2 regions of the Micromonospora sp. SD12 genome follow, and region 1 is predicted to be linked to the other one. Evidence: riboswitches for the same ligand, from Rfam matches in the RefSeq annotation. Region 1 holds a riboswitch; the other holds the start of a gene.

Evidence for each region. A riboswitch is a leader RNA that binds a small molecule or an ion and turns the genes downstream of it on or off. The one in region 1 is predicted to bind thiamine pyrophosphate.
Region 2: it holds a riboswitch for thiamine pyrophosphate, as region 1 does, so the genes downstream of both, ACTMS2_RS26560 (ECF transporter S component) here and thiE (thiamine phosphate synthase) in region 1, are expected to answer to the same signal.

What each region holds. Positions count from the first base shown of each region.
Region 1 covers NZ_JBQHDF010000005.1:48,798-53,200, forward strand. The annotation lists gene ACTMS2_RS12495 (ABC-F family ATP-binding cassette domain-containing protein) at 1-3, shown strand, start outside; gene ACTMS2_RS12500 (aldo/keto reductase) at 143-1,105, shown strand; gene ACTMS2_RS12505 (endonuclease domain-containing protein) at 1,379-1,750, opposite strand; gene ACTMS2_RS12510 (hypothetical protein) at 1,659-1,991, opposite strand; TPP riboswitch at 2,114-2,222, shown strand; gene thiE (thiamine phosphate synthase) at 2,217-2,843, shown strand; gene thiO (glycine oxidase ThiO) at 2,837-4,072, shown strand; gene thiS (sulfur carrier protein ThiS) at 4,063-4,263, shown strand; gene ACTMS2_RS12530 (thiazole synthase) at 4,268-4,403, shown strand, end outside.
Region 2 covers NZ_JBQHDF010000021.1:81,211-85,613, forward strand. The annotation lists gene ACTMS2_RS26550 (energy-coupling factor transporter transmembrane component T family protein) at 1-203, opposite strand, end outside; gene ACTMS2_RS26555 (ABC transporter ATP-binding protein) at 200-1,615, opposite strand; gene ACTMS2_RS26560 (ECF transporter S component) at 1,724-2,317, opposite strand; TPP riboswitch at 2,390-2,495, opposite strand; gene ACTMS2_RS26565 (permease) at 2,698-3,696, shown strand; gene ACTMS2_RS26570 (TIGR03943 family putative permease subunit) at 3,693-4,403, shown strand, end outside.

The DNA.
Region 1 (4,403 bases):
TGACCCCCGCCGACCGCCTCTTCGCGGTCGGCGGGGTCGTCGCCCGCCCCGTCGCCGTCGCCCTTGCCGTCGCCGTCGTGCGCGGCTGACCAGGGCGGGCCGGTTTCCAGCTCCTCGGCGTGCGGCTCGTGGCCGGCATAGGGTGGATCTCGTGACAGAGATGACCTACCGCCGGTTGGGCGACTCCGGGCTCGTGGTGTCCGTGGTCGGCGTCGGCTGCAACAACTTCGGCCGCAAGCTCGACCTCGACGGCACCCGGGCGGTGGTCGACGCCGCGCTCGACGCCGGGATCAACTTCTTCGACAGCGCCGACATCTACGGCGAACCGCAGGGCGGCTCGGAGGAACAGCTGGGCCAGGCGCTCAAGGGCCGGCGCGACGACGTGGTGGTGGCCACCAAGTTCGGCATGGACATGGAGGGCATGAACGGCCCCGACTTCGGCGCCCGGGGCGCGCGCCGCTACATCGCCCGGGCGGTGGAGGCGTCGCTGCGCCGGCTCGGCACCGACCACATCGACCTGTACCAGATGCACGAGCCCGACCCCGGCACCCCGATCGACGAGACGCTCGCCGCGCTCGACGACCTCGTGCGGGCCGGCAAGGTCCGCTACCTGGGCAACTCCAACTTCGCCGGCTGGCAGATCGCCGACGCCGACTGGGTGGCCTCGTCGAACGGCCGGTCCCGGTTCATCAGCGCGCAGAACCACTACAGCCTGCTGGAACGCGGCGTCGAGGCCGAGGTGGTACCGGCGTGCGAGCGGTTCGGCCTCGGGCTGCTGCCGTTCTTCCCGCTGGCCAACGGGCTGCTCACCGGCAAGTACAGGCGCAACGAGGCCCCGCCGGCCGGCAGCCGCCTCGCCGGTGGCGGCCGGTACGCGCAGCGTCTCGCCGCCGCCGACTGGGACACCATCGAGGCGATCGAGGCGTACGCCGCCGAGCGGGGGCTCTCGATGCTCCAGGTGGCCATCGGCGGGCTCGCCGCCCAGCCGGCGGTGACCTCGGTGATCGCCGGCGCCACCACGCCGGAGCAGGTACGCGCCAACGCGGAGGCGGGCACCTGGCAGCCCACCGACGAGGACCTCGACGCCCTGCGCGCGATCTTCTGACGGGACGCGCCGGCCCTGCCTCGTCCGGGAGCGGTGCGCCACCAGTCACCCGCAGACCCGCCCGCCCGCCGATGATGCTGATGCTGGCGCCAGGGGCGGGGGCGCAGCCGCTACCGCGTGCCTGTCAGTGGAACGTCATGGGTGTCAAGGAGTGGCGGAGGCACCCATGGTGTTCCACCGGGCCGGGCGACCGACCACCCCGGCCTACCGGCCGAGCACCGGTCCGGCTGGCTGGCCGATCGGCCGGCCGCCCCGTGGCGTGGCGTCGGTGGGTCAGGCGGAGGTGTGGCGCTCGCGGAGGGCCTGGCTCACCAGGGCGGCGGTGCGGGCCCGGTGTCGGAGCACGTCGTCGGCGGTGAAGCGGAGGACGATCCAGCCGGCCGCGCGCAGCGCGTCCAGCCGGGCGACGTCCTGACGGAAGTGGGCGCGCTCCCGGTGGTGGTCACCGTCGTACTCGACCGCGACGCGCAGGGTCGGCCACGCCAGGTCGACCCGGTGGTGACGGGCAGGCCGCCGAAGCGCGTACGGTCGGAATCCGGCACCACGGATCGGGTCACCCGGAGACGCGGGTGGAGGCGCATCCGTGCGGCGCGCGGCAGCAGGACGGTGACCGGCGCGTCCCGGGCCAGCAGGTCGACGCCCCACAGGTACGCGGCGCTGCGGCCGGCGATCGCCCGCCGATCGGCAGCGCCAGTGCGACCGCGTCGCACCACATGCGGTGGTCGTCGGCGCGGTAGCCGTCGCGGTGCACGTGAACGTCGGGGAGGAACCGCCGCCAGGACGGCCCGCGCAGCATCGTCCAGGTCAGAAGGCCGTCGGCGATCGCGGTGCTGGCCCGGAACGGCAGGACGGCCAGGCGGGGCGGTACCCGGGCGGCGGAGGGCATCCGGACAGCATCGCGTGACGGGACGGTCATGCGCCGCCCCGTCCCTCGGGTTCGGGCGGTCGGTGTGAAATCCGCAGCTCGACCTTGGCGGATCCGGCGATCCGTCGTACGGTGACACCCGCAAGTGACCCACGGGAGCCCGGTACACCGGGCTGAGAGGGGGGCTGTGAGCCCCCGACCGTCGAACCTGATCCGGGTAATGCCGGCGCAGGGAGGAGTGTTGCCGTGCCGTCCCTCGGACGACTGCATCTCATCACCGACACCCGCCCCGGGCGGGATCCGCTCGCCGTGCTGCGGGCCGCCCTTCCGGTGGCCCGCGCGGAACTGGTCGTGCAGGTCCGGGTGACCGACGACGCCACCGACCGGGAGGCGTACGACCTGGCCCGCCGGGTCGTCGCGCTCTGCGCCCGGTACGACGCCACCTGCCTGGTGAACGACCGGCTGCACGTGGCGCTGGCGGTGGGCGCCGCCGGTGGGCACGTCGGCGCGGACGACCTGCCGGTCGGGGCGGCCCGCCGGGTGCTCGGCGCGACGGCGGTGCTCGGCGCCACCGCCCGCGAGCCGGGTACGGCGGCCGAGGCGGTCGCCGCCGGAGCCAGCTACCTGGGCGTTGGCCCCTGCAACGCCACCAGCACCAAGGATGGGCTGCCGGCACCGATCGGCCCGGCCGGGGTACGCGCCGTCGCCGCCGCCGTGGACGTGCCGGTCGTCGCGATCGGCGGGGTGACCGCCGCCGACGTGCCCGCGCTGCTGACGGCCGGGGCGTACGGGGTGGCGGTGGTGGGGGCGCTCTCCGGGGCTGCCGATCCGGCCCGGGCGACGGCGGAACTGCTGGGAGCCCTGGGGTGCTGAACCGGCCGGACGTCGCCGTGCTGGGGGCGGGACCGGTCGGGCTGGCGATCGCCTGGCGCTGCGCGCAGCGCGGACTGCGGGTCGTCGTGCACGATCCCGCCCCGGGCTCCGGCGCGTCCCACGTCGCCGCCGGGATGCTCGCCCCGGTCGCGGAGGCGTACTTCGGCGAGCACGAGCTGACCGGGCTGCTGACCGCCTCCGCCGCCCGTTGGCCGGCGTTCGCCGCCGAGCTGACGGCCGCCACCGGCGTGGACGTCGGCTACCGCAGCGAGGGCACGCTGATGGTCGGGCTGACCGCCGACGACCTGGCCGAGGCGCGCCGGCTGTGGGCGTACCAGCAGGGGATCGGGCTGCCGGTGACGCCGCTGCGCCCGTCGGCGCTGCGGGACCGCGAGCCGGCGCTGGCCCCCCGGGTGCGCGGCGGGGCGTTCGCCGCCACCGACCACCAGGTCGACCCGCGCCGGCTGGTGCCGGCGCTGCGCGTGGCCGCCGAGCGGGCCGGCGCCGCGCTGGTGCCCGCCGCCGTGCGTGCCCTGTCCGACGTGGACGCCCGGGTCACGGTCGTCGCGGCCGGCTGCGGCGCGGCGGCCCTGACGGGACTGCCGGTGCGACCGGTGAAGGGCCAGATGGTCCGGCTTCGCGCGCCCGGTGGCGGCGCGCCGGGCTTCCGGCACGTCATCCGGGGGTACGCCGACGGCGAGCACGTCTATCTCGTCCCCCGCGTCGACGGGGAGGTGGTGGTGGGCGCGACCGTCGAGGAGCGCTCCGACACCGACGTCTCCGCCGGGGCGGTGCTGCGCCTGCTCCGCGCCGCTGTCGACCTGCTGCCCGAGCTGGCCGAGTACGACCTGGTGGAGACCCTCGCCGGCCTGCGCCCCGGCACCCCCGACAACGCCCCGATCCTCGGCCCGCTGCCCGGCCGGCCCGGCGTGCTCGCCGCGACCGGGCATCACCGGCACGGCATCGTGCTCACGCCGGTCACCGCCGACCTGATCGCCGACCTGGTCGTCACGGGCGTGGTGGACCCGCTGCTCGCCCCCTTCACCCCGGCCCGGTTCGCGCCGTCCGCTGCTGTCGCGGGGGGTGCCGCCGCACCGTCCGCACCCGTCGGGGCGGGTGCCGCCGCTGCGCCGTCCGCCGCCGGACCAACGGGATCCGCCGGGCCGGACGTCGCGGCGGCCGGGCGGGCCGGTCCCTTCGTACCCGAGGAGGAGCACACGTGGAACTGACGGTGAACGGTGCCGGGCGCAACCTGCCCGGCGGCTCGACGGTGGCGGACCTCGTCCGCGCGGTCACCGACCAGCAGCGCGGCCTCGCCGTCGCGGTCAACGGCGAGGTGGTGCCGCGTACGGGCTGGCCGGCGACCGTGCTGCGCGACGGCGACCGCGTCGAGGTGCTCAGCGCCGCGCAGGGCGGGTGACGGGGTGAGCTTCGACCTGGGTGGCGTGAGCTTCACGTCCCGGCTGATCCTCGGCACCGGCGGCGCGGCCAACCTGCGGGTGCTGGAGGACGCGATCCGCGCCTCCGGCACCGAACTGGTCACCCTGGCGCTGCGCCGGG
Region 2 (4,403 bases), on a different contig from region 1:
CAGGCCCGCCGTGCCAACACCCGCAGGCGGACCCCGAACAGGGGCAGCAGGGCCAGTTCGACGGCGATCGCGATGGCCGGCGCCACCGGGTCGAGGGTGGCGATCAGGATGAACGAGAAGACCAGCGCCGCGGCGAGCTTCGCCACCGGGTTGCGCCGGGCCAGCGGCGCATCCGGCGCGGCGACCGGCTCGAAGCTGATCACGGGCGCGCCAGGACGACTCGGCGATCCGCCAGGGCGGCCACGAACTCCGGGTCGTGGGTGACCGCGACCAGGCCGTGCCCGGCGTCGCGCAGTTCGGCGAAGAGGTCCACCAGCTCCAGCCAGGTGCGCCGGTCCTGACCGAAGGTCGGCTCGTCGCAGACGAGCAGGCGGGGCGCGGTGGCCAGGGCGGTCGCCACGCTCAGCCGCCGTGCCTCCCCGCCCGAGAGGGTGTACGGGTTGGCAGCCGCGAGCTTCGTCAACCGCAGCCGGTCCAGCAGCGTGTCGACCGTGGACCGTACCGCCGCCTCGGGCTGGCCGGTGCGGCGCGGGCCGAGCGCCAGCTCGTCGAAGACGGTGTTGGTGACGAACTGGTGCTCCGGGTCCTGGAAGACCGAGCCGATCCGGCGGGCGAGCGCCGGGGCGCGCCAGCGGTGCGGGGGAGTGCGGGCGTCGTCGCCGGCCAGTGCGGGCGTCGCCGCGACCCGGCCGGTCCCGGGCCTGAGCAGGCCGCCGAGCAGCAGGGCGAGGGTCGACTTGCCGGCCCCGTTGGGACCGACGACGGCGAGTGCCTCGCCGGCGCGTACCGCCAGGTCGACGGCCGCCAGCCGGGGCGGCAGGCCGAGCCGGTCGGCGGTGACCAGCACGTCGCCGGGCGGCGCGGTCGCGTGTCGGGGTGGCACCGGTCGGCCGGGCACCCAGACGCCCTCGTCGGCGAGCGCGTCGCCGTGCGTACCGAAGACGGCCTCGGGCGTGCCGTCGGCGCGGACGCCGCCGCCCGGTTCGAGCACGACGACCCGGTCGACCAGGGACAGCGCCTCGGCGACGCGGTGCTCGACAAGGATCAGCGTGGTGTCGGCGTCCAGCGCGCCGGCCACGGCCGCCCGGATCAGCGCGGCGCCGGTCGGGTCGAGGTTGGCGGTCGGCTCGTCGAGCAGCAGCAACCCGGGGCGCAGGGCCAGTACGCCGGCCAGGGCGAGCCGCTGCTGCTCGCCGCCGGACAGGGCGGCGGTGGGGCGGTCCCGGGGGTACGGGAAGCCGACCCGCATCAGCGCCTCGTCGACGCGGGGCCAGATCTCTCCGGCGGGGGTGCCCCGGTTCTCCAGCCCGAACGCCACGTCGTCGCCGCTGCGGGCCATCACGAGCTGGCTTTCCGGGTCCTGGAAGACGATGCCCACCCGTTCGCGGCCCTTGCGGGGGTCGAGCCCGTCGATCTCGACGGTGCCCTCCTGCTCGCCCGAGTCCTCGGGCAGCAGCCCGGCCAGCGCGGCGAGCAGGGTGCTCTTGCCGGCCCCGGAGGGTCCGAGCAGCAGCACCCGCTCGCCGGCCTCGACGCGCAGATCGACCCCGCGTACGGCCCACGCCCGCCGCCCGGCGTGCCGCCACCCGAACCCGCGCAGCGTCACCGCCCCCACGCCGTCCCCCTCCCGTCCCGCCCCGTGGCGTCGATCATGAGGTTGGCGGCGCTCACGGAGATCCACATCGCCGTCAACCTCATGATCAACGCGCTTCCGTCGGGCCTGTCAGATCAGGGTGCGGTCGCGGGCGGCGGGGAAGCGGTCCAGGGCGCCCGTGGTGGCCAGGGCGCGGGTCAGGGCCCAGCCGCCGGCACCCGCGACGATCGTGGCGCTGGCGATGGTGAGCAGGGCGTACGGGATGCGGTAGCTGCCCAGCGCGTACTCGCTGTTCCAGACGAAGAAGTCGAACAGCGCCGCGCCGAGGCCGGTCAGCGCACCGGCGATCAGCGCGGTGGGCAGCCGGAACGAGCGGTACCGGAACGCGGCGAAGGCCAGTTCGGCGCCGAGCCCCTGGATCAGGCCCTGGACGATGGTGATGCCGCCCCACTCGGAGCCGAGCAGCGCCGAGACCGTCGCCGCCACCGCCTCGCAGAAGAGCGCCGCGCCGGGCTTGCGGATCACCAGGCCGCCGAGGACGGCCGGGATCAGCCAGACGCCGTACATGATCGCCTGGCCGGCGGGGAAGAACGCGAAGGCCGGGTCGACGGCCCGCCACAGCAGGCCCCAGGCCCAGAAGATGACGCCGAAGGCCACCGCGATCACCGCGGCGACGACGACGTCGACCGTACGCCACCGGGTGGCGGTGTTGTTGTCTCGCATGATTGCTCCCAGTCCCGAACGAGAACCAGGAGAAGACGCACGCCGCGCCCGAACGTGCCGGACGTCGACGCGGCTGGAGGTCGACCGAACTCCCTGCGCTGGCATTACCCAGATCAGGTTCGAGGGTCTGCGGGCGGTGCCCGCACTCTCAGCGCTGTGCGCTCCCCTGTCGGATGTGAAGTTGTCGCGCCGACGCTAACACCTTTGAAGATCAACCAGCAAAGTGATCTTTCCCCAGCTCACCAGCGCGTTCGATCGACGCCGTCCATCCCGGCCCGGTACTCTCGGGCGGCCACTGGGAAACCCGGCAGAGGGACACGTACGTGACATCCGAGGCTGAGCGCCGCGCGCCGGACGGGCCGCACCCGGGCGCGGTGGGCGTGGCCGCCCCGGGCGTACGCGAGCAGAAGCCGGCGCCGCGCGGCCCGGAGCGGCGGATCGGGTCGGTGGAGGTGCTCGCCGGCCTGCTGATCCTGCTGGTCGTCTTCCGCGACCCGTTCGCCCGGGCCCTGTCGGCGCCCCGGTTGCAGACCTGGACCACCGTCTTCGTCTCGGTCATGGTGCAGGCCGTGCCGTTCCTCGTCTTCGGGGTGCTGCTCTCCGCGGTGATCGCGGTCTTCGTGCCCCGGTCGTTCTGGGCCCGGGCACTGCCGCGTCATCCCGCGCTCGCGGTGCCGGTGGCCAGCGCGGCCGGAGTGGTGCTGCCCGGCTGCGAGTGCGGGGCGGTGCCGATCGCCGGGTCGCTGATCCGGCGCGGGGTCACCCCGGCCGCCGCCCTGGCGTTCCTGCTCGCGGCCCCGGCGATCAACCCGATCGTGCTGACCGCCACCGCCGTGGCCTTCCCCGACGACCCGGCGATGGTCCTCGGCCGGGCGGTCGCGAGCCTGCTCGTCGCGATGGCCATGGGCTGGCTGTGGCTGCGCCTCGGCCGGGCCGACTGGATCCGGCTGCCGCGCCGGCCGGAGTTGGCGGACGGCTCGCGCGGGCGGGCGTTCTGGGGGGCGGTCCGGCACGACGTGACGCATGCCGGTGGCTTCCTGGTCATCGGTGCGGCGGCCGCCGCCACGATCAACGTCGTGGTGCCGGAGCGCTGGTTGCAGACCCTCGCCGACGAGCCGGTGCTGTCGGTGCTCGCGCTGGCCGCGCTCGCCGTGCTGCTCTCCCTCTGCTCCGAGGCCGACGCCTTCGTCGCCGCCTCGCTGTCGCAGTTCTCGCTGACCTCCCGACTGGTCTTCCTGGTGGTGGGGCCGATGGTCGACCTCAAGCTCATCTCGATGCAGGCCGGGGTCTTCGGCCGGCGGTTCGCGCTGCGGTTCGCCCCGACCACCTTCGCGGTGGCCGTCGCGGTGGCCGCCGCGACCGGGGCGGTGCTGCTGTGAACCGGCAGGCGCAGGCGGTCGTCCTGCTGCTGCTCGGGGGCGCGGTGATCCGGGCCAGCCTCACCGACCTGCACCTGCGCTACGTCAAGGAGGGGCTGCGTCCCTTCCTGGTCGCCGCCGGCCTGCTGCTGGTGGCCGCCGCGGTCATGACCCTCTTCTACGAGCTGCGCCCGCTGCTGCGGCGTACGCCCGCCGGCCACGACGACCACGACGGACACGAGGGCGACGGCTCGCACGGCGGCCACGGGCACGACGACGGGCACGGACACCACGAGCCACGGGTCGGCTGGCTGTTGATCCTGCCCGTGCTGGGCCTGCTGCTGGTCGCCCCGCCCGCCCTGGGCTCGTACGCGGCCGGGCAGGCCGGCACCGCCGTCGCCACCCGTCAGCAGCCGTCCGACTATCCGCCGCTGCCCGACGGCGACCCGGTGCGCGTCGCCGTGCTCGACTACGCCTCCCGGGCCCTGTTCGACCGGGGCACCTCGATCGGCGACCGCCGGGTCCAACTGACCGGCTTCGTCACGACCGGTGCCGACGGCCGGCCGCTGCTGGCCCGGATGGTGCTCTCCTGCTGCGCCGCCGACGGCCGACCGGTCAAGCTGGGCCTGACCGGCGCCGCCCCCGACGGGTTGGCCGACGACACCTGGATCGAGGTGACCGGCCGTTACAGCGACCGCATCGCCCGCGACCCGGTCAACGACGCCGAG